DNA from 2 places in the Robertmurraya beringensis genome. Region 1 is predicted to be linked to the other one. Evidence: a T-box and tRNA genes for the amino acid it is inferred to sense, from the RefSeq annotation. Region 1 holds a T-box; the other holds one or more tRNA genes.
What was found. A T-box is a leader RNA that pairs with one kind of tRNA and senses whether it is charged. The one in region 1 lies ahead of tyrS (tyrosine--tRNA ligase), so its partner is inferred to be a tRNA-Tyr.
Positions count from the first base shown of each region.

Region 2: it has a tRNA-Tyr gene. The T-box ahead of tyrS (tyrosine--tRNA ligase) is inferred to sense a tRNA for this amino acid. The anticodon was not compared.

Region 1 covers NZ_JBHLUU010000015.1:3,518-15,730, reverse strand. The annotation lists gene ACFFHF_RS02385 (sensor domain-containing diguanylate cyclase) at 1-734, opposite strand, end outside; gene ACFFHF_RS02380 (hypothetical protein) at 799-1,377, opposite strand; gene rpsD (30S ribosomal protein S4) at 1,699-2,301, shown strand; gene floT (flotillin lipid rafts scaffold protein FloT) at 2,341-3,852, opposite strand; gene ACFFHF_RS02365 (NfeD family protein) at 4,056-4,589, opposite strand; gene ACFFHF_RS02360 (nuclease-related domain-containing protein) at 5,503-6,408, opposite strand; gene tyrS (tyrosine--tRNA ligase) at 6,526-7,785, opposite strand; T-box leader at 7,842-8,070, opposite strand; gene ACFFHF_RS02350 (transglycosylase domain-containing protein) at 8,215-11,094, shown strand; gene acsA (acetate--CoA ligase) at 11,134-12,213, opposite strand, start outside.
Region 2 covers NZ_JBHLUU010000010.1:60-12,272, forward strand. The annotation lists rRNA gene rrf (5S ribosomal RNA) at 131-246, shown strand; tRNA gene ACFFHF_RS01700 (tRNA-Asn) at 263-338, shown strand; tRNA gene ACFFHF_RS01705 (tRNA-Thr) at 375-447, shown strand; tRNA gene ACFFHF_RS01710 (tRNA-Glu) at 472-546, shown strand; tRNA gene ACFFHF_RS01715 (tRNA-Val) at 636-708, shown strand; tRNA gene ACFFHF_RS01720 (tRNA-Thr) at 753-828, shown strand; tRNA gene ACFFHF_RS01725 (tRNA-Tyr) at 847-930, shown strand; tRNA gene ACFFHF_RS01730 (tRNA-Gln) at 993-1,064, shown strand; tRNA gene ACFFHF_RS01735 (tRNA-Lys) at 1,195-1,267, shown strand; gene rocF (arginase) at 1,421-2,317, shown strand; gene ACFFHF_RS01745 (aspartyl-phosphate phosphatase Spo0E family protein) at 2,335-2,505, opposite strand; gene sigW (RNA polymerase sigma factor SigW) at 2,701-3,264, shown strand; gene ACFFHF_RS01755 (zf-HC2 domain-containing protein) at 3,281-3,913, shown strand; gene cdaA (diadenylate cyclase CdaA) at 4,057-4,884, shown strand; gene ACFFHF_RS01765 (CdaR family protein) at 4,877-6,112, shown strand; gene glmM (phosphoglucosamine mutase) at 6,145-7,488, shown strand; gene glmS (glutamine--fructose-6-phosphate transaminase (isomerizing)) at 7,918-9,720, shown strand; gene ACFFHF_RS01780 (HAD-IIB family hydrolase) at 9,951-10,751, shown strand; gene ACFFHF_RS01785 (ferritin family protein) at 10,805-11,716, opposite strand; gene ACFFHF_RS01790 (CoA-disulfide reductase) at 11,941-12,213, shown strand, end outside.

The DNA.
Region 1 (12,213 bases):
CGTCGTTCATTCAAGGAATCCTCCATTTGGATTGTACCAGTAACATAGGCTTCCATGGCTGCTATGTTTTCACTATCATATTCCAAATCCTTAATTGGCAGTTCGCTATGATTATCATTGTCATGAGAGAGCATTAAGTAGTACGTAAAACTCGGATAAACCTCCTGAAGCGTATAGATAATCTCACCTAACACAGCATCCATATCCATAGTCGAATGGAATTTTTCATTCACTCTGAATAGCTGTTTATAACGCTTCTCTTCCATAACAATTTTAAATAATTCTTGTGCCTTCTGAACAAATGAAGAGCACACAAACGCAAATTGTTCAAACCAATCCTGATTGGAAGGGGTAATAGATGTTTGATTCCCTTTTAAGCATAGAACACCTAAGTTCCTCCCCGATCTTACAAGAGGAATAAGTACTTGATAGTCCTTAAAGCTCTTATCTGTTGGGGAAAAATCGATTGTTTTCAATGAGCTTAACCAGTCACTTGAATCATTAGATGGTGTAACTTCCATTATGTTTTCGTTTGTAGAAACACCCATGGAATATTGGCTTTTCCAAGCATGACAAATGAACAAAGTCACTTCATCAAGCTCTAGCATTTTTTGAATCGTTTTAACCATTGTCTTTAATACATTTTGATAGTGAAAAACTCCCGACTCCGTGTCGATTAGATCAAAGAACTGACTTTTAAGTGTTTCAATTGATTTATCAGAGAGAAATCTCATTACGTCATCACCTAATACCTTAGCTGGTTTGAAACCATTTTGATTCCATCCCGCATGAAATATATTAATTTTCAATTGTAGAAATTATGATCTCTTGTTCAGTAATAACAAGCCATAGGGAACCGTCCTTTGATAAGGAAAATAGTTGGTTGTTTCTACTCTCTCCCACATCCAATTGCTTGTCCCCCAATTGAACGATCGTGCGGCCATCTTCTTTTATTGTGGTCAAGTTTGATGGTTCCCCAGTATTTCGATCCCTATATTCAGTTGATCGTGTAGCAAGTTCAAAATCACTTGTGAAATAATTCCACTGCCCATCAATTTTCACCCATACACCTTTACTCTCTTTATCTAAAGAAATCATCGTTGGCTTTCTATCTAGGATGATTGACCTTCTTGTCTGAAAAAGATAGTTATCTTCTATTTGAACCTCATATTCGGCTAATATATAGTTGTTTTCTTGTTTTTTTGCTAAAACAATGATAGGATTATCTTTTTTATTTAGGCTTTGATGGAGGACTGTGACAAGTGGAGGATTAATTATTTGCTTACTATATTTATAGTACAATGCTCCTGTTGTAAAACTTATACAAATAAAAAGCAAAAGATATCGTACTCTTCTTTCTTTCCTTGTTTCACGCACTTTAACCACTCTTTTTCATAATTAGATTATACCATAAGAACTACCATCCATTAGATAATAACATATACCTAAAAAATAAAATCCCCTTGACTTTCTATTAGTTTAAAACATATAATATTCTTTGTGTAAAATAGCGCAGCATATGTGAACGCCTTTATGAATACATTTTGTTCCTCAATAGAAGAATGATCTTCTAGGATGGGGTATCGGTAACCCTTGGGCTGCTAGGGCGAAGGTACATGAAAACAAAATGGTCATACTGCTTGTGAACACTACTGTTTTTATTTTACAACAAAATAAAAACACGAGGAGGAGTCATTCATGGCTCGTTATACTGGCCCAAGCTGGAAATTATCACGTCGTCTTGGAATCTCTCTAAGCGGTACTGGTAAAGAATTAGAAAAGCGTCCTTACGCTCCTGGACAACATGGTCCAAACCAACGCAAAAAGTTATCTGAATACGGTTTACAATTACAAGAGAAGCAAAAGCTTCGTCATATGTATGGAGTGACTGAGCGTCAATTCCGTAACTTATTTGACAAAGCTGGTAAGCTTTCTGGTAAGCACGGTGAAAACTTCATGGCTCTTTTAGAGTCACGTTTAGATAACGTAGTATACCGTTTAGGTCTTGCTCGTACTCGTCGTCAAGCTCGTCAGCTTGTTAACCACGGTCATATCTTAGTAAATGGAAGTCGCGTTGATATTCCATCATTCCGCGTATTACCTGGTCACACAATCTCTTTACGTGAAAAATCACGTAACCTTGACATCGTTAAAGAAGCAGTTGAAGTGAACAACTTCGTACCTGATTTCTTAACTTTCGATGCTGACAAATTAGAAGGTACATTCACTCGCTTACCTGAGCGTTCTGAATTACCAGCTGAAATCAACGAAGCTCTTATCGTTGAATTCTACTCTCGTTAATAAAAAGAGATCCAGCGAAACTTCGCTGGATCTTTTTTGTTATTCTGCTTTGCTTTCTTTTATATCTTCTGCTAACTGATCGATACTTTCACGAACATTTCCTTTACCTGCAAAAGTTTCAAGTAGGTTTTTTACATCAATTCCAGATGAAGCCTTCAACGATTCCTGTAACGACGACATCAAGCTAGTAGCATAACCCGTAACTTTGTTTGCTCCGCCACCTTCACCACCGCCTGTATCAACAACGGTAATTTTATCAATATTGGATAATGGACTGGCAATTTCCTTCGCGTATTCCGGTAGCATTCTCACAATCATATCCATAACAGCCGCTTGACCGTACATATCGAATGCCTCTGCAATCTTGCGCTTCGCTTCTGCCTCAGCCAAACCTTTCAAGCGAATGATTTCAGCTTCGGCTTCCCCTTGCGCTCGCTCTGACTCTGCTTTAGCAAGTCCGTCTAGACGTACTTTTTCAGCATCCGCTTTTGCCATTGCCTCGATCCGGTATTTATTCGCATCTGCTTCAGCAAGCTGTCTGGCTTTATCAGCAGCCGCCGCTTGTTCAACCGCATAACGATCAGCATCCGCTTTTTTCTTTACTTCCGAATCATATTGTCTTTCTCTACGCTGAATTTCTTTCTCTTCTAGTTCAATTTGTTTTTGACGCTCAATAATTTTGATTTGCATTTCATGCTCAGTAACCTCTTGCTTGGCTCTTGCTGTCTCAAGATCATATGCTTGGTCCGCACGAGCTTTCGCAATATCTTGTTCACGGCGATACTCAGCAATTTTCATTTGGTTCACTTTTTCTGCCTCAGCAATTTCTGTGGCTCTTTCAAGCTCTGCCTTTTGTGCGTCTTTGGCTGCTTCCGCTCGTTTAATTCGTGTTTCTTTTTCTGCCTCAGCAGTCGCTATGTCTGCATCTCTTTTTACCTGGGCAATTCTTGGCTTACCTAATGAATCCAAGTATCCATTCTTGTCTCTAACATCCTTGATCGTAAACGATACAATAACAAGTCCCATTTTTGCTAAGTCCTGCGAAGCCACCCTCTGTACTTCTTGAGAGAACTTATCACGATTCTTATAAATTTCTTCCACCGTCATTGACCCTAATATCGATCGTAAATGACCTTCAAGAACTTCCTTTGCTTCATTTTCCCGATCTTCCTTCGCTTTCCCTAAAAACTGTTCTGCAGCTGTCGCGATTTCTTCGATAGATCCTCCAATCTTAATAATCGCAACCCCATCAGCCATTACAGGAACCCCTTGCTCCGTATACACTTCAGGTGTCGTCACTTCTAGTTTGCTAGAAAGCAAGCTCAATGGTTCTGCTTGTTGGAATACTGGAAAAATAAATGCCCCGCCACCTCGTATAATTTTAATACGATTTCCTGACTCATCTACATGAACATTTTTACTTCCTAAATAACTCCCTGTAACAATTAACGCTTCATCAGGTCCAGCTGTACGATATTTTGTAATAAATACGGCAATTAGTGCAATTAGTAAGAAGGCAACAATGCCTCCTACAATAAAAATGGGTAACATAGACATCTCTCCTTAAGTAAAGGTTCTTTTCTTAACTTTGTTGCTTTTTGGAACATAATTGTAATGATTGTGCTAAGTTTCTGCAGAAAACAGCTTGGATCTAATAAGAAAAGAGACTGCATACTAAATTATTTAGCTTAAAATAGCTATTTCCACGTTAAAATTGGCTTTAAGATTTTAACAACATTCTTTACGAAAACAGCCTAAGTAAAAAATAGCTTTTCTGTTTTTTCATAATGTGCAACATGCAGGACTCCATCCTTCACATCAATCACTAATACCTTTTGTCCTTCAGCAATTGCTTCATTCTCAAAACTTTTCGCTGGTTTTGAAATTGTTCCACTGCTGCTTTTTATCACGACCTCACCAAACCCGTCTTGTGGAATAGGGACAAGCACCATTCCTACTCTCCCTTTTAATGAATCTGAAGTATAAACGAGTGATTCCTCCGCAGAAGACATCGGAACTAGCACAAAGATATTTAATAGAGTATTTAATATAATTGCAATGACAATGGAGATGAAAAGAATCACCAAACTACTTAGCGACGTGATTAGCTCTAATAAATAACCAGATGCTGATAAAAACGTGAGAAACGCAAGAATTAATGTTGGATTCAAAAAATCAATTGCTGCATCTGCAATATCGCCAAAAAAAATGTACAGAACCGTTAACGCACCAGAAACGATAAGTGTTGTCAAATAAACCGTCTGGATCGGAAAACCAAAGAGCTCCATTTAATCACCTCTTTTTTATTACTGAAATCTCCTTTCGTATGTAGTTAATAAGTAATACGAAAGTTGCAGGAAAAGGTTTCAAAAAATTTCCTATGGGTGGTTTGGGTATTGGTTAGTTCCTGAGGACGTTCTAGGTGAACAGCATAGCATCCTGCTGATCCCCTTTGAACGTCCTTCAATTCGCTTGATGAAAGACGTTAGCTAGCTTTTGTTCTTCTCTAACATCCTTCATACGGCTGATGAAAGACGTTAGCCACCTTCTGTTCTTCTCTAACATCTTTCATACGACTGATGAAAGACGTTAGCTAGCTTTTGTTCTTCTCTAACATCTTTCATACGGCTGATGAAAGACGTTAGCCACCTTCTGTTCTCCTCTAACATCCTTCATACGGCTGATGAAAGACGTTAGCTAGCTTTTGTTCTTCTCTAACATTCTTCATACCACTGATGAAAGACGTTAGCTAGCTTTTGTTCTTCTCTAACATCCTTCATACCACTGATGAAAGACGTTAGCTAGCTTTTGTTCTCCTCTAACATTCTTCATACGACTGATGAAAGACGTTAGCTAGCTTTTGTTCTTCTCTAACATCCTTCATACGACTGATGAAAGACGTTAGCCACCTTCTGTTCTTCTCTAACATCCTTCATACGACTGATGAAAGACGTTAGCCAGCTTTTGTTCTTCTCTAACATCTTTCATACGACTGATGAAAGACGTTAGCCACCTTCTGTTCTTCTCTAACATCCTTCATACGACTGATGAAAGACGTTAGCCACTTTCTGTTCTTCTCTAACATCTTTCATACGACTGATGAAAGACGTTAGCCACCTTCTTTCCGAACGTAACACCGTTCATAGCACTGTTAAACGACATTAATCCACCATTTACCCTTTCAAACGTCTATCATATCCACTATTCAAAAAAAGCCCATTGGTGAATCCCCACCATGTTCAAATTCTTTTTAAGAAACCTTCTTATCCTCTCTTTAGATACCGCTTCATTACACCAATAATAAAACTCATTAGTATTGATTTTTCGTTCTGGGAAAAGGAGCTTAAATACCTCTATAGTTCTAAGTAAAGCTTCTGATAGTTTTTCCTCTCCCCCACAATCACCACATATACATCTTTTCCCCTCAACAATCACTTCAAAAGAATTACATCTGTCACAGATCATTCCTTTCCGAACCTCATCATAACTATAACTCGGCAATTGCTGATAGGGTGATTCAGTTAGATGAAGAGACTTTAATTTTTCCGCTAATAACTTGTGCTTTCCGTTTAATTTGGATGGACTATTGTTTACCCTATTTAGGAATCGTTTAACTTGAGTTGGGAGAATAAGGGGTTTTCCAAGAGGAGCTTGAAACAAAGAGAATTCTGGGTTAATAAAAACGACCTTTCCGTTTATTGGAGAATGGTAGCCGAGGTGGTGAAGTAACTGTCGTAATAAAGTTTCACTTCTACTTAATTGAGGAAGAGGATTGGTCACTTCCTTTTTGTTTGTTAGATACAATTTGTCGTCTTCATAATAATAATCACCTTCAAAATTCTTGACCTCAAAAATATGAACAGTATCAGAAGTAATCATCAGTGCATCAATTTGAAAGACGGTATGATTAATTCTTAGTAATAAATCGTTCAAAATCAAACACTGACACTCAAGCTTTTCTGTCATTGAATCAAAGAGTACCTCCCCCTCGTATCCTTTTCTTAAGACCAAATAATGCTGTTTGTCTTTTTCTGTTAAACTCATTCGTTTGTTTAAGGCATTTAGTATCAGCAACTCCGCTGATTCGCTTCGGGATTTGTATATCATTGTCCACATCCTTTCGTTTTTTAAATTATATTCTTGTTTTTATTGCCTCCCACAGACATGATTGTCTATTTTATTACAAATTAAATAAAGACCGCTTAAATAGCGGTCCCCACTTCATTAGTATTTAATTAAAAAGTACTTCTTCTTCCCTCGTCGAATGACAGTAAATTCTCCGTCAATGCGGTCTTTGTCGTCTAATGTATATTCGAGTTCACTTACACGAATTCCATTTACAGAAATAGCGCCATTTGTTACATCTTCACGTGCTTGACGCTTTGACTGAACAATTCCCGCATTTACAAGTAACTCAACAATGTTTAGGCTGCTGCCTTGCTCATAAGTAAATGAAGGTACATCCTTGAAACCTTGTTTAATTTCGCTACCTGTTAAGCTTTGAATATCACCACTAAATAAAGCAGAGGAAATTCGAATGGCTTGTTGTAATGCATCTTCACCATGAATCAAACGAGTCATTTCTTCACCTAAAGCCTTTTGTGCCTTACGAAGATGTGGCTCTTCTTGAACAGCTTTTTCAAGCTCTTCAATTTCTTCTTTAGATAAGAACGTAAAGAACTTCAGGTATTTCACAACATCTGCATCACTCGTGTTAATCCAGAACTGGTAAAACTCGTAAGGTGATGTTTTTTCCGAATCTAACCAAACGGCTCCACCTTCCGTTTTCCCGAATTTCGTTCCGTCAGCTTTTGTCACTAGAGGAATCGTTAAACCAAAAGCTTTTGAGCCTTCTGGTGACATCTTTCTTATCAACTCAAGTCCAGTTGTGATATTTCCCCATTGGTCACTTCCACCAATTTGCATTCTACACTCATGATTTTTATGCAGGTAGTAGAAATCCATTGCTTGTAGAATCGTGTACGTAAATTCAGTGAAAGATATTCCCGTTTCTAAACGGGAGGAAATCGTATCCTTCGCCAGCATATAATTGACTCCTACATGCTTTCCGAAATCACGTAAAAACGTAACGATATCCATGGAACCAGCCCAATCATAGTTATTCACCATAACTGCCCCATTTTCACCCTCAAATTTAAACAGTCGGTTCAACTGTCCCTTAATTCCATCTACATTTACCTGAACTTGTTCAAGTGTTTGCAACTTTCTCTCTTCACTTTTTCCACTCGGATCACCAATTAGACCTGTCGCTCCACCAACTAATACGATTGGTCGATGTCCCGCTTGTTGAAAACGTCTTAATGTTAAAAACGGTAATAAATGACCAATATGCATGCTATCAGCAGTTGGATCGACACCACAATATAACGAAATCTTTTCTTTATCTAAAACCTCTTTAATACCCTCTTCGTCTGTTTGCTGGTAAACAATCCCTCGCCACTGTAAGTCCTGTAATAAATCCATACAAAGATCCTCCTTATTTGTGAGAAAAATAAAAAAGCCCCTCCGAATCAAAGATTCGAAGGGACGATTAATTTTATCGCGGTACCACCCAACTTGAGGAACAGAAAGCTCCTCCACTTAAAAAGATAACGGAATAACCGTTTACTGCTATAACTGACTTTAATTACAGGTTCACAGTAAATGCTCAGGGAGGTAATTCGATATTCTACTTGTACTGACTCGCATCAACCGTCAGCTTTCTTTAACAGAGATAGAACAGCTACTCATTCCCGTCAAGGCAAAATATTTAGGTGTTAATAGCATTTTTAACATAAAGAGACCTTTATTGTCAATCCAATTTTAGGTAATTTATCATAAAACGACAGGATTCCCCTTTCTGATAGCCTTTTTGTGGTATAATATAACTTGATTTTAGGGGGAATGTTGCCAATGAATGAAGAACGTAATTGGAAAGAAAAACTGAGGACATTGCTTCAACTTTTTACAAATAAAAAAACAGTAAAAGGTGCGAGCATTACCTATCAAGTAGTTTGGAACCTGACCTTAATATTACTTATTATTATTCTACTTGGTGGGGCGTTTGCAGGTGGTGTTGGAGCAGGCTACTTCGCATCATTGACAAAAAACGAACCTATCCGATCTTACGAAAGTATGAAGAAAGATATATACAACTATGAAGAAACATCAAATCTTTATTTTGCAAATGATGTATACCTCGGGAAGCTTCGAACGGATTTAGAGAGAGAAGAAGTAAAATTAGAGGAAGTGTCCGACTATTTGATAAAAGCAGTCGTTGCAACAGAGGACGAATACTTTTATGAACATGACGGAGTAGTTCCCAAGGCAATTCTACGCGCACTTTTCCAAGAGGTAACAAACTCCTCTGTCCAGTCTGGAGGAAGCACGTTAACGCAGCAGCTTATTAAAAATCAAATCCTTACAAATGAAATTTCTTTTGAGCGTAAAGCGAAAGAAATTCTTCTTGCTCTACGTCTGGAAAAGTTTTTTGACAAAAAAGAAATTTTGGAAGCGTATTTAAATGTATCGACCTTTGGTAGAAATTCCTCTGGGAGAAATATTGCAGGGGTTGAGTCAGCTGCAAAGGGACTATTCGGTATTAGCGCAAAGGAATTATCACTCCCGCAGGCAGCCTTCATCGCTGGTTTGCCGCAAAGTCCTTTCGGCTACACTCCTTTTACCAATAAAGGAGAACTAAAAAAGAACCTTGAGCCAGGGTTAACAAGAATGAAAACCGTGTTGCAAAGGATGTACCAAAATAAATCGATTACAAAAGACCAATATGACGAAGCATTAACCTATGACGTGACAAAGGATCTTATCCCAGCTGGGACAAGCTCTATAGAGCAATATCCGTGGGTTACCTTTGAAATTGAAAAAAGAGCCATAGACATACTTGCAAAAATCCTTGCCGAAAAAGATGGTTATACAGAAGAAGACTTACAAAATGACAATGCTTTGCTTGAAGAATATCAAACATTGGCAGACAGAGACATTCGTCGTAACGGGTATGAAATTCACTCCACAATCGATAAGAACCTTTATGACGCCATGGATAAGGTGAAGAATGAGTATCAAAACTATGGTCCGGACAAGGCGGAAACAGTAATAGACCCCGAAACAGGGGAAGAAGTGACCATTATGGAACCTGTCCAAGTAGGTGCGATTCTTATTGAAAACAAAACGGGTAAGATTTTGAGTTTCGTAGGGGGTAGAGAGTATTCTGAAGACTCGCAGCTCAATCATGCTACAAATGCGATCCGTCAAAATGGGTCAACCATGAAGCCTTTGCTTGTTTATGCTCCTGCTTTTGAGCTTGGGAAGGCATCACCAGGTACGATTTTACCTGACGTACCACTACATTTAGCACCAGGCATTAACCGTCCTTGGCCAAGTAACTACACCAAAACTTATAGCGGACTGGTTACAGCTAGATATGCTCTAGCTAAATCATTTAACGTTCCTGCTGTTAAACTTTACAAAGATATTATTGGTCAGAGACCAGCAGAATACTTAAAAAAGATGGGATTCTCTTCATTAACTCCTGGGGATTATGAACAATTATCAACAGCTATTGGATCATTAGATAATGGAGTTACTGTTGAAGAAAACACCAATGCATTCGGTACCTTTGCTAACAGTGGGCAATTTATTGATGCATATATGATTGAAAAAATCGTTGATAAAGACGGAAATATTCTTTACCAACATGAAGTAAAACCGGTAGAAGTATTCAGTCCACAAACTGCTTACCTCACAATAGATATGATGCGTGATGTAATCAATTCAGGAACAGCTACTTCCGTTAAAAGTAGACTGAAATTTTCTTCTGATTGGGCTGGAAAAACTGGAACTGGAACAGATTTCCACGATGCTTGGTTCGTAGCTGTAAATCCAAATGTTTCGTTTGGTATTTGGAATGGGTATGATACACCAAAATCTCTAAAATCATCTGGTCTCAATTATAGCTTACGAAATACCTATTTATGGGCTGATCTCATGAATGCAGCTTATGATGTAAATCCAGCTTTAGTTGACCCTGCCGAAAGCTTTAACATGCCTGGTGGAATTGTGAGACGTTCATTCTGTGGTATTTCTGGTTTGCTCCCTTCAGATGCATGTTCAAAGGCTGGCTTAGTTCAAACCGACTTATTTAATGCGAAATACGTACCGACGACGGTTGATGACAGCTTAGTCCAAGGAAAATACGTTACCATCGGTGATAAAAAGTATTTAGCACTAGATTCAACTCCAGCTGAATTTGCTCAAACTGGAATGATATTAAACCCTGATTATATTGAAAAACTGTTTGGAATTAAGACAGGAGTTCAAAATCTGATTCCGAAAAAGAATAATAGCAATTGGGCAAATATTCTTCTTCCAGATGATAAACTCTCAGACAATGGAAAGGCACCATCTCCTTTATCAATAGGTGTCAATGGCAATCAAATTACTTGGGGTTCTCACCCTGAAAATGATATTGTTGGATATCGTGTGTATTTGAATGGAAATAAAGTTGCTAGTATTAAAACCGGCTCTGCCCTTTCTTTTAGTGGTGGAAATGGGAAGTATTATGTAACCGCGGTTGACATTGCAGGACAAGAATCAGCACCTTCGAATGAGGCAGTAGTCGGGCCAAAGGAAGAGGAAAAGCTTGCTGAACCACCAGCAACAGACCCTGGAACTGGAACAGACCCTGGTACAGGCGGTGAAACCGGATCAGGAAACGGAAATGGAAATGGAAACGAGACAAATCCTGGAAACAACGGTGGTAATGGTTCAAACGGATAACAAAAAAAGCAATCCTCACAAATGAGGATTGCTTTTTTCTTAATCTTCCATTGTAGAAAGATCACCAGTAGGTAAATCTAACTCCCACGCTTTTAAGACGCGACGCATAATTTTACCACTTCTAGTTTTCGGAAGTTTATCACGGAATTCTATTTCACGAGGTGCAGCATGAGCCGCTAATCCTTTTTTCACAAATTGACGGATATCCTCCTTTAATTCTTCCGTTACTTCATATCCATCTCTTAATGCAACAAATGCCTTTATGATTTCGCCTCTTACTGGATCTGGCTTTCCAATAACACCTGCTTCAGCCACTGCTGGATGTTCGACCAGTTTGCTTTCGACTTCAAAAGGTCCAACACGTTCACCAGATGTCATAATCACATCGTCAATTCTTCCTTGGAACCAAAAATAACCATCTTCGTCCATATAGGCCGAGTCACCCGACACATACCAACCACCCGGCATAAAATAAGACTCGTATTTCTGCTTATTTTTCCAAATGGTATGCATCATGGATGGCCAGCCTTTTTGAATGGCTAGGTTACCCATTCGATATGGAGGCAGCTCATTCCCTTGGTCATCAACAATCGCTGCTTTTACTCCTGGGATTGGTTTCCCCATGGATCCTGGCTTGATTTCCATACAAGGATAATTACAAATTAATTGAGCACCCGTCTCTGTCATCCACCATGTATCATGAATTCTAAGCTGGAATACCTTCATTCCCCAACGAACGACCTCTGGATTTAAAGGCTCACCCACACTTAAAATATGCCTTAAGCTACTTAAGTCAAAGCGCTTTACCACTTCATCTCCGGCACCCATCAGCATTCTAAAGGCAGTTGGAGCACTATACCAGACACTAACGCCGTATTCTTCAATCATTTTGTACCATGTTTCTGGATTGAAGCGACCACCTACTACGACATTAGAAGTCCCTGTTAGCCATGGCCCAAAGATTCCATAGGAAGTTCCAGTTACCCAGCCTGGATCAGCTGTACACCAGTACACATCGTCTTCCTTAAGATCTAAAACCCATTTTGCCGTTTGATAGTGTTGAATCATTGCATTATGTACATGCAGTACACCTTTTGGTTTTCCAGTTGACCCAGATGT
Region 2 (12,213 bases), on a different contig from region 1:
CGCTGTAGCTGGACAACGATGAAACGTATTTCTTTCTTCTTCATTCATTATCTAGTTTTGAGAGAATGCTTAAAAATTTCTCTTGAAAAAACGCGAAAAACTATTATAATAAATAGTGTCGCATAAATAGTCTGGTGGCGATAGCGAAAAGGTCACACCCGTTCCCATACCGAACACGGAAGTTAAGCTTTTCAGCGCCGATGGTAGTTGAGGGTTTCCCTCTGTGAGAGTAGGACGTCGCCAGGCGTTAATATTTTATCGTTCCACAGTAGCTCAGTTGGTAGAGCATTCGGCTGTTAACCGAACGGTCGCAGGTTCGAGTCCTGCCTGTGGAGCCATTTTCATAAGACAACCTCTTATGAGCTCTTTGGAATGCTTCCATAGCTCAGCAGGTAGAGCACTTCCATGGTAAGGAAGAGGTCACCGGTTCGAATCCGGTTGGAAGCTCTCTGTTTTATAGATTACTAGTACGGCCCCTTGGTCAAGCGGTTAAGACACCGCCCTTTCACGGCGGTAACACGGGTTCGAATCCCGTAGGGGTCACCAAGTTTTTTCACGAAGTGAAAATAACCAAGTTTTTTCGCAAAGTGAAAATAACCAAGTTTTTTCGCAAAGTGAAAATAACATTCTATTTCGGAGGATTAGCTCAGCTGGGAGAGCACCTGCCTTACAAGCAGGGGGTCGGCGGTTCGATCCCGTCATCCTCCATCAAGACTACTTTTCACTTCTGTGAAAAGTAGTCTTCCTAATAAGCCGGCGTAGCTCAATTGGTAGAGCAACTGACTTGTAATCAGTAGGTTGGGGGTTCAAGTCCTCTCACCGGCACCATGCTTCATTTCGAATAATGGAGGGGTAGCGAAGTGGCTAAACGCGGCGGACTGTAAATCCGCTCCCTTGGGTTCGGCGGTTCGAATCCGTCCCCCTCCACCATTTAAATTACATAGTAAGTCTAAAAATGGACAAACTAAAAATGTCCTTTTTATTTTGACTTTTGGGCTATAGCCAAGCGGTAAGGCAACGGACTTTGACTCCGTCATGCGTTGGTTCGAATCCAGCTAGCCCAGTCGGAAAAAGCGGAAGCAACTTGAATAGGGGCGACTGGTATAAGGCGAAGGCTGTAGGAGGTGCTGACCTCTGGAGACTTTGCCTTATAACCCCGAGCCCCTAGTTGCTGTAGCTAGACACTAATATCTTGAGCCATTAGCTCAGTCGGTAGAGCATCTGACTTTTAATCAGAGGGTCGAAGGTTCGAGTCCTTCATGGCTCATTGAAACCTTAGGAATATTTCCTAAGGTTTTTTTGTACGTAAAGTTATTTGAAAATTGGATATTGACTGCATATTTATGCGCGATTTTGTCGAGTTGAGTCACAGACATATAAATGTATAAAATAGGAGGGAGAACAGACAGGGGGTTAGAGGATGAAAAAACTATCAATTATTGGGATGCCAATGGATCTTGGTCAAATGAGACGTGGGGTGGATATGGGGCCGAGTGCCATTAGGTATGCTGGGGTTGTTGAAAGATTACGAAACCTTTTTGATGAAGTACATGATTTAGGGGATATCCCGATTGGAAGACCTGAGGTTGTGATAGACGAGCAATCTAATCTAAGAAACTTACATCTTGTCGCAGAAAAAAATGAGGCACTATCAAAGGAAGTTGATCAAGCAATCTCTTCAGGATCCTTTCCGCTTGTCCTTGGAGGAGACCACAGTATTGCAATTGGAACATTAGCTGGAGTTTCAAAGCATTACAAAAGTTTGGGTGTTATTTGGTATGACGCACATGGGGATCTTAATACGGCGGAAACTTCACCTTCTGGAAATATTCACGGAATGCCATTGGCTGTAAGTCTGGGTATTGGACATAAGATGTTAACAAGTGTCGGAGGATTTGAACCTAAAATTAAACCTGAAAATATTGTTCTAATAGGTGCAAGAGCACTTGATGAGGGAGAAAAAGAGTTAATAAAAGAGATTGGTATAAAAGTATACACGATGCATGAAATCGATCGTTTAGGTATGACAAAGGTGATGGAAGAAACGATTGAGTATTTAAAAGAGAGAACGGATGGGGTACATCTCTCTTTAGACTTAGATGGGTTAGATCCACATGATGCTCCAGGAGTAGGAACACCTGTTACCGGTGGGATTAGCTACAGAGAAAGCCATCTTGCCATGGAAATGCTTGCAGAATCTAAACTTATTACATCCGCTGAATTTGTCGAAGTTAATCCGATATTAGATGATAAAAATAAAACAGCATCAGTAGCTGTTGCTCTGATGGGTTCGTTATTTGGCGAAAAATTATTATAACACAATAGCAGTAACTCTCATAAAGAGTTGCTGCTATTTTTTATTAATCTGTCGTATTTATTTAATAGATTGTCCAATTTTTTACTAAGTATGATTACTTTTTCATTGCTTAATGAAGAGTGAGATGCTTGGCTCACCATTTTTCTACGATGAGCTTCAATATCTTTAAGAAGAGATTGCTTATCCATATGATTCACTCCTATTCGTAATGATATAATAACCTCCCTAATTTCTACATTTATACCCAGAGCCAAAATTTTTAAACTATTTACAGTAAATATTTGTTAAAATATGTAGTGGAGAAAAATTTTTTGTAAGTAATGAAACCTTTTCCGGTATCGATACGTATTATCGAGTAGCCGCATTAGAGCGGAGGTATAGGAATGGAAGCACTGATTAAAAAAAGAATCAAGCAAGTGTTAAAAGGGGACCAAAGCGCATACGGGGAAATCGTTGAGATATATAAGGACAAAGTTTTTCAACTTTGTTTTCGAATTCTTGGTAATCGTCATGAAGCGGAGGATATGGCACAAGAGGCATTTATTAGAGGATATGTTAACATATCCAGCTTTAATATTGATTTAAAGTTTTCAACTTGGTTATATAGAATTGCAACAAACCTATGTATTGATCGGATTCGAAAGAAAAAGCCAGACTACTACCTTGATGCAGAAGTATCAGGTACAGATGGACTGACCATGTATTCTCAAATTGCATCAGATACGATTCTTCCTGAAGATGAAATAGAGAGTCTTGAACTACAAGAGACGATTCAACGAGAAATTACTAAGTTGCCAGAAAAATATCGATCTGTAATTGTTCTAAAATATATTGAAGAGCTTTCATTAAATGAAATTAGTGAGATACTAGATATCCCACTAGGCACAGTAAAAACAAGGATACATAGGGGTAGGGAAGCATTACGACACCAATTAAGAAATGTTTAATGAGAGGTGAAAATCAGTGAAGTGTCCAGATAACATTGTCTTGTATATGCATGAATATCTAGATGAAGAAATTGAAGATCAAGATGAACAGCTACTAAAAAAGCATTTACAGACCTGCCCAAAATGTCAAAGTTATTTTCATGAATTAGAGAAGGCAATTGCCTTAGTGCAGAGCACTTCTCATATACAGGCACCTAGTAATTTTACTGAAAATGTAATGGCTCGACTACCTAAAGAAAAAAGAAGGGTGGGTGTCAATCGATGGTTCCGACAGCATCCTTTATTGACCGCAGCATCACTTTTTATCATTTTAATGACAGGTAGTGTTCTTTCAACTTGGAATAAAGATCAAGAGTTTTCAGTAACAAAGCAACCAAATTTAGTGGTTCATAATAATACCGTTATTGTTCCTGAGGGTGAAGTAGTTAAAGGGGATATAACTGTTAGAAACGGCGCCCTTCAAATTGAGGGAAAGGTTGAAGGTGATGTAACTGTCATTAACGGGCAAATTAACGGAGAAAATTATTTGGCCTCTGCAGGACATGTTACGGGTGAGATTAAAGAAGTAAATGAAGTGTTTGAATGGATTTGGTATCATATAAAAAAGACAAGCAAAGAGCTTGTTAGCGTTTTTCAAGATAAGGATTGATAAATTAGTCGCTCGTATAGGAGTGACTAATTTTTTCTTATAATAAGAGCAAATTATTTGTCATTTCAATTTTATGTTATAATAAAAAAGTTAAACAAAATTATTAGCTTAATGCTTTGAAAAATATATTTGGAGGAAGTACAATGTCGATTGCGGATTTCGATGTTTTGAAATACTTATCCATTACCATTGACATTCTCCTAGTTTGGTACGTGATCTATAAGCTGATCATGGTTATTAAAGGTACGAAGGCAGTCCAACTGCTTAAAGGGATATTTGTTATATTAATGGTGACAGTGATTAGTGATTGGTTTAGCCTAAAAACACTGAATTGGATGATGGAACAAGTATTGCTTTGGGGAGTTCTTGGGATTATTATTATCTTTCAGCCAGAGCTTAGAAGAGCACTTGAACAGCTAGGTCGAGGGCGGTTCTTCTCTCGAACAGGTGGACAGGAAGAGGAAGAACAGGAAAAAATGGTAGAAGCGATTACAAAAGCAACTGATTATATGGCAAAGCGTAGAATCGGTGCGTTAATGTCAATTGAAAGAGAAACCGGTATGGGAGATTACATAGAGACTGGAATTGGCTTACAAGCGAAAATCTCCTCAGAGCTATTAATTAATATATTTATACCAAATACACCGCTTCATGATGGTGCAGTTATTATTCAAAAGAATATGGTTGCAGCAGCTGCCTGTTATCTACCGTTATCTGAGAGTCCTTTTATTTCTAAGGAACTAGGAACAAGGCACAGAGCGGCTCTAGGAATTAGTGAAGTGACAGATAGTGTAACCGTTATTGTCTCTGAAGAAACCGGGTCCATCTCACTTACTAAAAATGGAGAACTTCACCGTGACTTAAAGCTTGAACAGTTTAAGCAAATGTTAGCCAATGAATTTATTACTCCAATAAAACCGAAGCAAACCTCCACACCTCGATGGAATTGGAGGGGAAAAAAGAATGGATAATCTAATTGATAAACTAATTGATAATCGATGGTTTATTAGGGTTGTTGCCTTGCTATTAGCCTTCTTGCTTTTCGTATACGTGTATGACGGAGAAGATTTATCGATTAATGTGCCACAGGATCAAGAAACTGAAACAATCACAGACGTTCCCGTGAAAAGTTATTATGATACGGAAAACCTTGTCGTAAGTGGGGTTCCTAGTACTGTAACCATCAAGTTAAGTGGACCTAAAAATCTCTTGCAGCAAGCAAAGACCTCTCGATCATATGAAGTGTATGTGGATTTATCAGAGGCAGAGATCGGTACACAACGCGTACCAATTGAAATTAGAGATGTGTCCGACAGACTAACGGTGGAAATTGAACCGAATTATGCTGATGTATCTATACAAGAGAAGGTAACTCAAGAATTCAAGGTGGAGCCCGAGTATAATTCAAGTCTTGTTGCAGATGGTTATTCCGCTGAGCAGGCGATTGTTAAGCCTAACAAAGTGAAAATTACCGGCGCAAAAGATGTGATCGAAAAAATCACTTATGTAAAAGCAACGATAGATTTAGAAGGAAAGATCGAGGATACTGTAACGAAGGAAGCGAAAATTTTAGTCTTGGATCAAGACCTAAATAAACTGGATGTCATACTTGAATCAGATACAGTTGAGGTGACCATACCAGTAAAGGCGTCTAGTAAAGAAGTTCCTATTAAAATAGTTGAAAGAGGAACTCCCCCCAGTGGGGTAACTATTGAATCCATTGACTTAGCTCAATCCCAAGCAACCATACTTGCTAATGCGGATATATTAAACAAGACAGAATCTGTACGTGTGGAGGTAGATGTTAGTTCCATAAATGATGATACGACTCTGACTCTGCCGGTCATTATATCTGAAGGCATAGTTAGTGTGGATCCGGAAACTGTTGAAGTCACCGTTAAGGTCAGTCGGGAAGAGGATATTACCTTTTCAAATATTCCGATTAAAGCAAATGGATTGGCAGCCGACTTTGATATGTCATACAATGAACCGCTTGATGGGACAGTTTCAATTACCGCAACAGGGGAGAGCAATATAATAGGCTCCTTAAAAGAAAGTGACTTTAGCGTCATCCTTAATTTAGCTGGTTTAGGTGAAGGAGAACATACTGTAGATCTAAACGTCACTGGTCCAACAAATATTAGTTGGACGATCAACCAAAAGACAGCAAAAATTTCGATTACAGAACGTGAAGCATAGATGCACAACAATTATTAAGGAGAGATCTTTTAATGGGTAAATATTTCGGTACTGATGGGGTGCGAGGAGTAGCAAACAGTGAGTTAACACCAGAATTAGCATTCAAACTAGGACGTTTTGGTGGGTATGTTTTAACAAAAGATAAAGACCGTCCGAAGGTGATCATTGGACGTGATACTCGTATTTCAGGACATATGCTAGAGGGGGCTCTTGTTGCAGGCCTTTTATCTATTGGTGCAGAGGTCATGCGCTTAGGCGTGATTTCAACACCTGGAGTGGCATACTTAACGAAAGCACTTGGAGCACAAGCTGGAGTTATGATATCAGCTTCTCATAACCCGGTAGCTGATAACGGAATTAAATTCTTTGGACCAGATGGCTTTAAGCTTTCTGATGAGCAAGAACTGGAGATTGAAGGTTTAATGGATCTTGAAAAAGATGAACTGCCTAGACCAGTCGGTTCAGATTTAGGACAAGTTAATGATTATTTTGAAGGTGGACAAAAATATCTTCAATACTTAAAACAAACGGTTGATGAAGATTTTACGGGAATACATATTGCTCTAGATTGTGCTCACGGCGCTACTTCTTCACTAGCTACACACTTATTTGCTGACCTAGATGCTGATCTTTCAACAATGGGAGCGTCTCCTAATGGACTAAATATCAATGATGGTGTTGGTTCGACACACCCTGAGGCACTTTCAGCTTTTGTTAAAGAAAAAGGTGCAGATGTGGGCCTCTCTTTTGATGGTGATGGAGATCGATTAATTGCCATCGATGAAAATGGAGATATCGTTGACGGAGATCAGATTATGTATATTTGTGCTAAGTTCATGAAGGAGCAAGGAAGACTCAAGCACAATACAGTGGTTTCGACTGTAATGAGTAATCTTGGTTTCTATAAGGGCTTGGAAGGTCACGGAGTTGAAAGTGTTCAAACCGCAGTAGGTGACCGTTATGTTGTGGAAGAAATGAAAAAGACAGGCTACAACTTAGGTGGTGAACAGTCAGGACACATCATTTTCCTAGACTACAACACAACCGGAGATGGATTGCTTACTGGCCTCCAGTTAGCAAATATCATGAAGATCACGAAGAAGCCACTTTCGGAACTTGCAGGAGAAATGAAAAAATTCCCTCAAAAGCTGGTGAACATTCGCGTAACGGATAAGTACCATGTTACAGACAATGAAAAGGTAAGTGCTATTATTTCAGAGGTAGAGACCGAAATGAACGGTAACGGACGTATTCTTGTTCGACCTTCAGGTACAGAACCACTTGTAAGAGTCATGGCAGAAGCACCAACAGAGGAGCTTTGTGAGTCTTACGTAAGCCGTATAGCAGCAGTTGTTCAGGAAGAAATGGGACTATAATATCACCTAGAAATATGCATGTGGGGAACGTTTACAACCCCTCATGCATATTTTTTATATATGGGATACTTTATGTCACATAGATTTTTGTTGACGAAGGCCTATCCATATTGTATGATTATCCTGATTTTGTAAAGAAGTCGGAAGGAGGATAGAGGTAAAAAATATAAAAACTTAAAGCGCCTGAACTAGCTAATGGACGAAGAGCGGCTAGTTGACGAGGAGGAGGTTTATCGATTTTTCGGCGGATGCCTCCCGATTGTTAAGCACAATCGTATGCTTTTTCTAAAAATCATTGGGGTAACCCGATGGACAAAGGGAAAAAGAATGCTTAAATCAATAAATGCTAACAATAAATATCACAGAGACTAGGGGGCAAGTCTGCCCTCGTTAGCAACTTGCCTCCGTAAATTAGGAGGAATTACACTTATGTGTGGAATCGTTGGATATATCGGTAATAATGACTCAAAGGAAATTTTATTAAAAGGGCTAGAAAAGCTTGAATATAGAGGTTATGATTCTGCTGGTATTGCAGTAATGAATGATACAGGCGTTCACGTGTTTAAGGAAAAGGGTCGTATTGCAGACTTACGTGAAATTGTCGACTTAGGTGTAATGGCAAATACAGGTATTGGTCACACTCGCTGGGCAACACACGGGGTGCCAAGCAAAGTGAATGCCCATCCACATCAAAGTTCTACGACTCGTTTAACACTTGTTCATAATGGAGTTATTGAGAACTATGACTTGTTGAAGAAAGAGTATCTACAAAATGTTCACTTTGAGAGTGACACAGATACAGAAGTTATCGTTCAATTAATCGATTTATTCGTGAGTGAAGGCCTTGAAGTAGAAGCTGCATTCCGTAAAACATTGAAACTTTTGAAGGGTTCATATGCCCTTGCCTTGCTTGACTCTCAAAACAATGAGACGATTTTTGTTGCGAAAAACAAAAGTCCTCTTTTAGTTGGTCTTGGAGACGGGTTCAATGTAGTGGCTAGTGACGCAATGGCGATGCTTCAAGTGACCAATCAATATGTAGAACTAATGGATAAAGAAGTAGTCATTGTTACGAAAGATGAAGTAACCATTCAAAACCTTGAAGGTGAAACCATTACTCGTGCACCTTATACAGCAGAGCTTGATGCAAGTGATATTGAAAAAGGCACCTACCCTCACTACATGTTGAAGGAAATTGATGAGCAGCCAGCTGTTATTCGTAAAATTATTCAACAGTACCAAAATGAATCAGGTCAGCTTGTGATTGACCAAGACATTGTGGATGCAGTGGATCAGTCTGATCGAGTGTACATCATTGCGGCGGGAACTTCTTATCACGCAGGACTTGTTGGGAAGCAATTAATTGAAAAGATTGCTCATATTCCAGTTGAGGTTCATATTGCAAGTGAGTTTGCTTATAACACACCATTATTATCAGCAAATCCATTATTTATCTTTATTTCTCAAAGTGGAGAGACCGCAGATAGCCGTCAGGTGTTAGTTCATGTGAAAAAGCTTGGTTATAAGACGTTAACGGTAACGAATGTGCCGGGTTCAACATTATCACGTGAAGCCGATTATACACTTCTGCTACATGCTGGTCCTGAAATTGCGGTGGCATCTACGAAAGCATACACGGCACAAATTGCGGTTCTGTCTATCTTATCAGAAGTAATAGCGAAAAAACGTGGACTTGAAGTGAACTTTGATTTAATTCATGAGCTAGGAATCGTAGCAAATGCCATCGAGGTACTATGTGATTCTAAAGATGAGTTTGAAGCCATTGCACGTGAGTATTTATCAACCACTAGAAATGCGTTCTTTATTGGCCGTGGAATCGACTTTTATGTAGTTCTTGAAGCTTCACTAAAGCTGAAAGAAATCTCTTATATTCAAGCGGAGGGCTTTGCAGGTGGAGAATTAAAGCATGGAACGATTGCTTTAATTGAAGATGGTACTCCAATCATCGCTCTAGCAACTCAAGAAAGTGTGAACCTAAGCATTCGCGGAAATGTGAAAGAGGTAGTAGCTCGTGGAGCAAACCCATGTATCATTTCCATGAAAGGTTTAGAAATGGAAGAAGATCGATTTGTTATTCCAGAAGTACACGAAATTTTAACACCTTTAGTCTCTGTTATTCCAACCCAGCTGATCGCTTACTATGCAGCACTACACCGTGAGTGTGACGTAGATAAGCCAAGAAACCTTGCCAAATCAGTAACGGTTGAGTAAAACTTGTCTAGTAAGGCACAATCCTTTAAAGGGTTGTGTCTTTTTTTGCATATTTTTCATTCTTACTATGTAACGCTGTGTTACATGGTTGTAACGTTTATCATTCATCATTATTAATAACTGTTTATCTCATTTTTATACTCTCTATAAGATCTCATATGATATATTATTCACATCACTTATTAAAGAAGTTTAATAAGTCACGAAGTAGAAATAATGGGGGAACCATAATGATTAAATTAGTGTTAACTGATATGGATGGAACGTTCTTAAATAATAGTGGTGATTTTAATAGAGAACTGTACCAGGATGTAAAGAAGATCATGAAAGAAAAAGGAGTAGTATTTGCTCCCGTTACTGGTAAGCAATGTGAACGTGTAGAAGAGTTATTTGGTGTGGATACCGAAGATTTGTGGATTCTAGGTGATAGTGCAACTCGAATTAAGCATAATGGAGAATTTGTTTATGAATCTCTGTTAAGTAATAAATTAGGTTTGGCAATTATTCGTTTACTGGAGGAAATTAGTACAGAACATACGATTATTGCTTGTACGAGAAATGGTGCGGTAATAAAAGATAACATTCCTCAAGGGGAATCGGCTATTGTCAGAAGATCCTATGCGCATGTAAAACAAGTATCTGATTTTAATGAACTAACAGAGGATTTTGTTAAGATCACGATTCATGATCCCTTGTTAAGATGTATGGAAACAAGAGAAAAACTATCACCATTTTTTGAGTCAGCCTATATTGTCGCATCTGAAGCAGCATGGATCGACATTGCCAATGTGAATGTTCATAAAGGTACTACGGTTGAACACTTACAGCGCTTATTGAATGTGACGCCAGAAGAAACGATGGCATTCGGCGATGGCTATAATGATTTAGAACTAATGACTCGAGCTACCTATAGCTTTGCTGTAAGAAATGCTGTTCAAGAATTAAAAGACGCGGCTAATTTTATCACACGTTCCAATCAAGATGACGCTGTGATGAAAACCATCATTGAGATATTATCATTACAAAGATAATGGAAGAAAAAGAAAGTCGGATTTGTTTCCGACTTTTTTTGTCCTGAAGATTTTTACCTATTTCTTTCAAGCCCTCTTTCAAATGCCGCAAGATGATTTTTGGATGCATTTCGTAATTGAGTGAACACCATACTAATATCATTTGGAAGTTCATATGCTAGGAACTTTTCATACATAGCTATATTGTCAACTTCTGCTTCTACACTAGCGGCAAAAGCGGCCTTTACACTTCCCGGTGTTTTGACGAACGATTGTGATATATCTTCTGGAATTGTGACTTGATATTTTTCAAAAAGAGGTAATAGTGCATAGATATGTCTTAATTCTGCTTCTTTGATTTGTGCAAATGTACGAATGTCTCCAAAAGTTTGGAGTACATTTTTATACCTAGATTGAGCCAAGTGTTCATCTTGAAGTGCGAAGGTTAGCATCTGGGGTAGGGTTAAACTGGTAGCATTTAATGCACCTTTAGCTCCGTAATTAGTAGGCTGGCGACTAGCGGTTGGAATCATTTGTTTATTTAATAGAAAGTATAAAAACCATACGGCATGATTTTGCTCATCAGCAGCAGCGCGACGAAAGGTCTCTTTAATAACAGGATTTTGTGACTTATCTGCAATGTCTAGGTAAAAGTCTACGGTTTCTTGTTCATCTCTAAAAGCAAACTCTACACCCTCTTGATACTGGTCAGGACACTTTTCAATGTTTTCAGCAACCGGTTGTCTGCCCGTTAGCTCTCTATATATTCTACTGAACTCCTCAAAGTGACGTATCTCATCCTGACGTATTTCAAGAATCTGATCTTTTTCAACCTGAGATTTGGCCATTCTAGATAATTGTTCATAACATTCAATGGCTCCATATTCCCCGTTGATCGCTTTTTGAATATCGGTTATTAAACTGACATCAAAAGTATTTCTTAGATAAGTATGAGAAAAGGGATAATTATTATAGAAATAGTGCATGCAAGAATCCACCCCCTAGGGTAATTTTTCAACTTATCATATGCTCATATATTGGATAGGTGCCTAACAGGGAGTAATTGTGAAGAAAGAGTGAACTCATACCCAAAGGGGTTTACTTTATTTTTTTATATACTATAATACCCATATAGGTATATGGTATTGCCTGAAACCTAGTTATAAAGTTAGTTTTTCATATATAAAAATTCTTTGTTGGAGGAATAGATATGACACAGAAAGTGGTTATCGTAGGCGGAGTAGCTGGGGGAGCAACGGCAGCAGCAAGATTAAGAAGAATTAGTGAAGATGTAGAAATCGTTCTTTTCGAACGTGGGGAGCATATTTCATTTGCAAACTGTGGATTACCTTATTATATCGGGGAAACGATCAAGGATAGAAGCAAGTTGTTAGTACAAACTGTCGAGGGTATGTCAGAACGCTTTAAGCTCGATATTCGTAACTTAAGTGAAGTAGTGAGCATTGATCCGGATAACAAACGG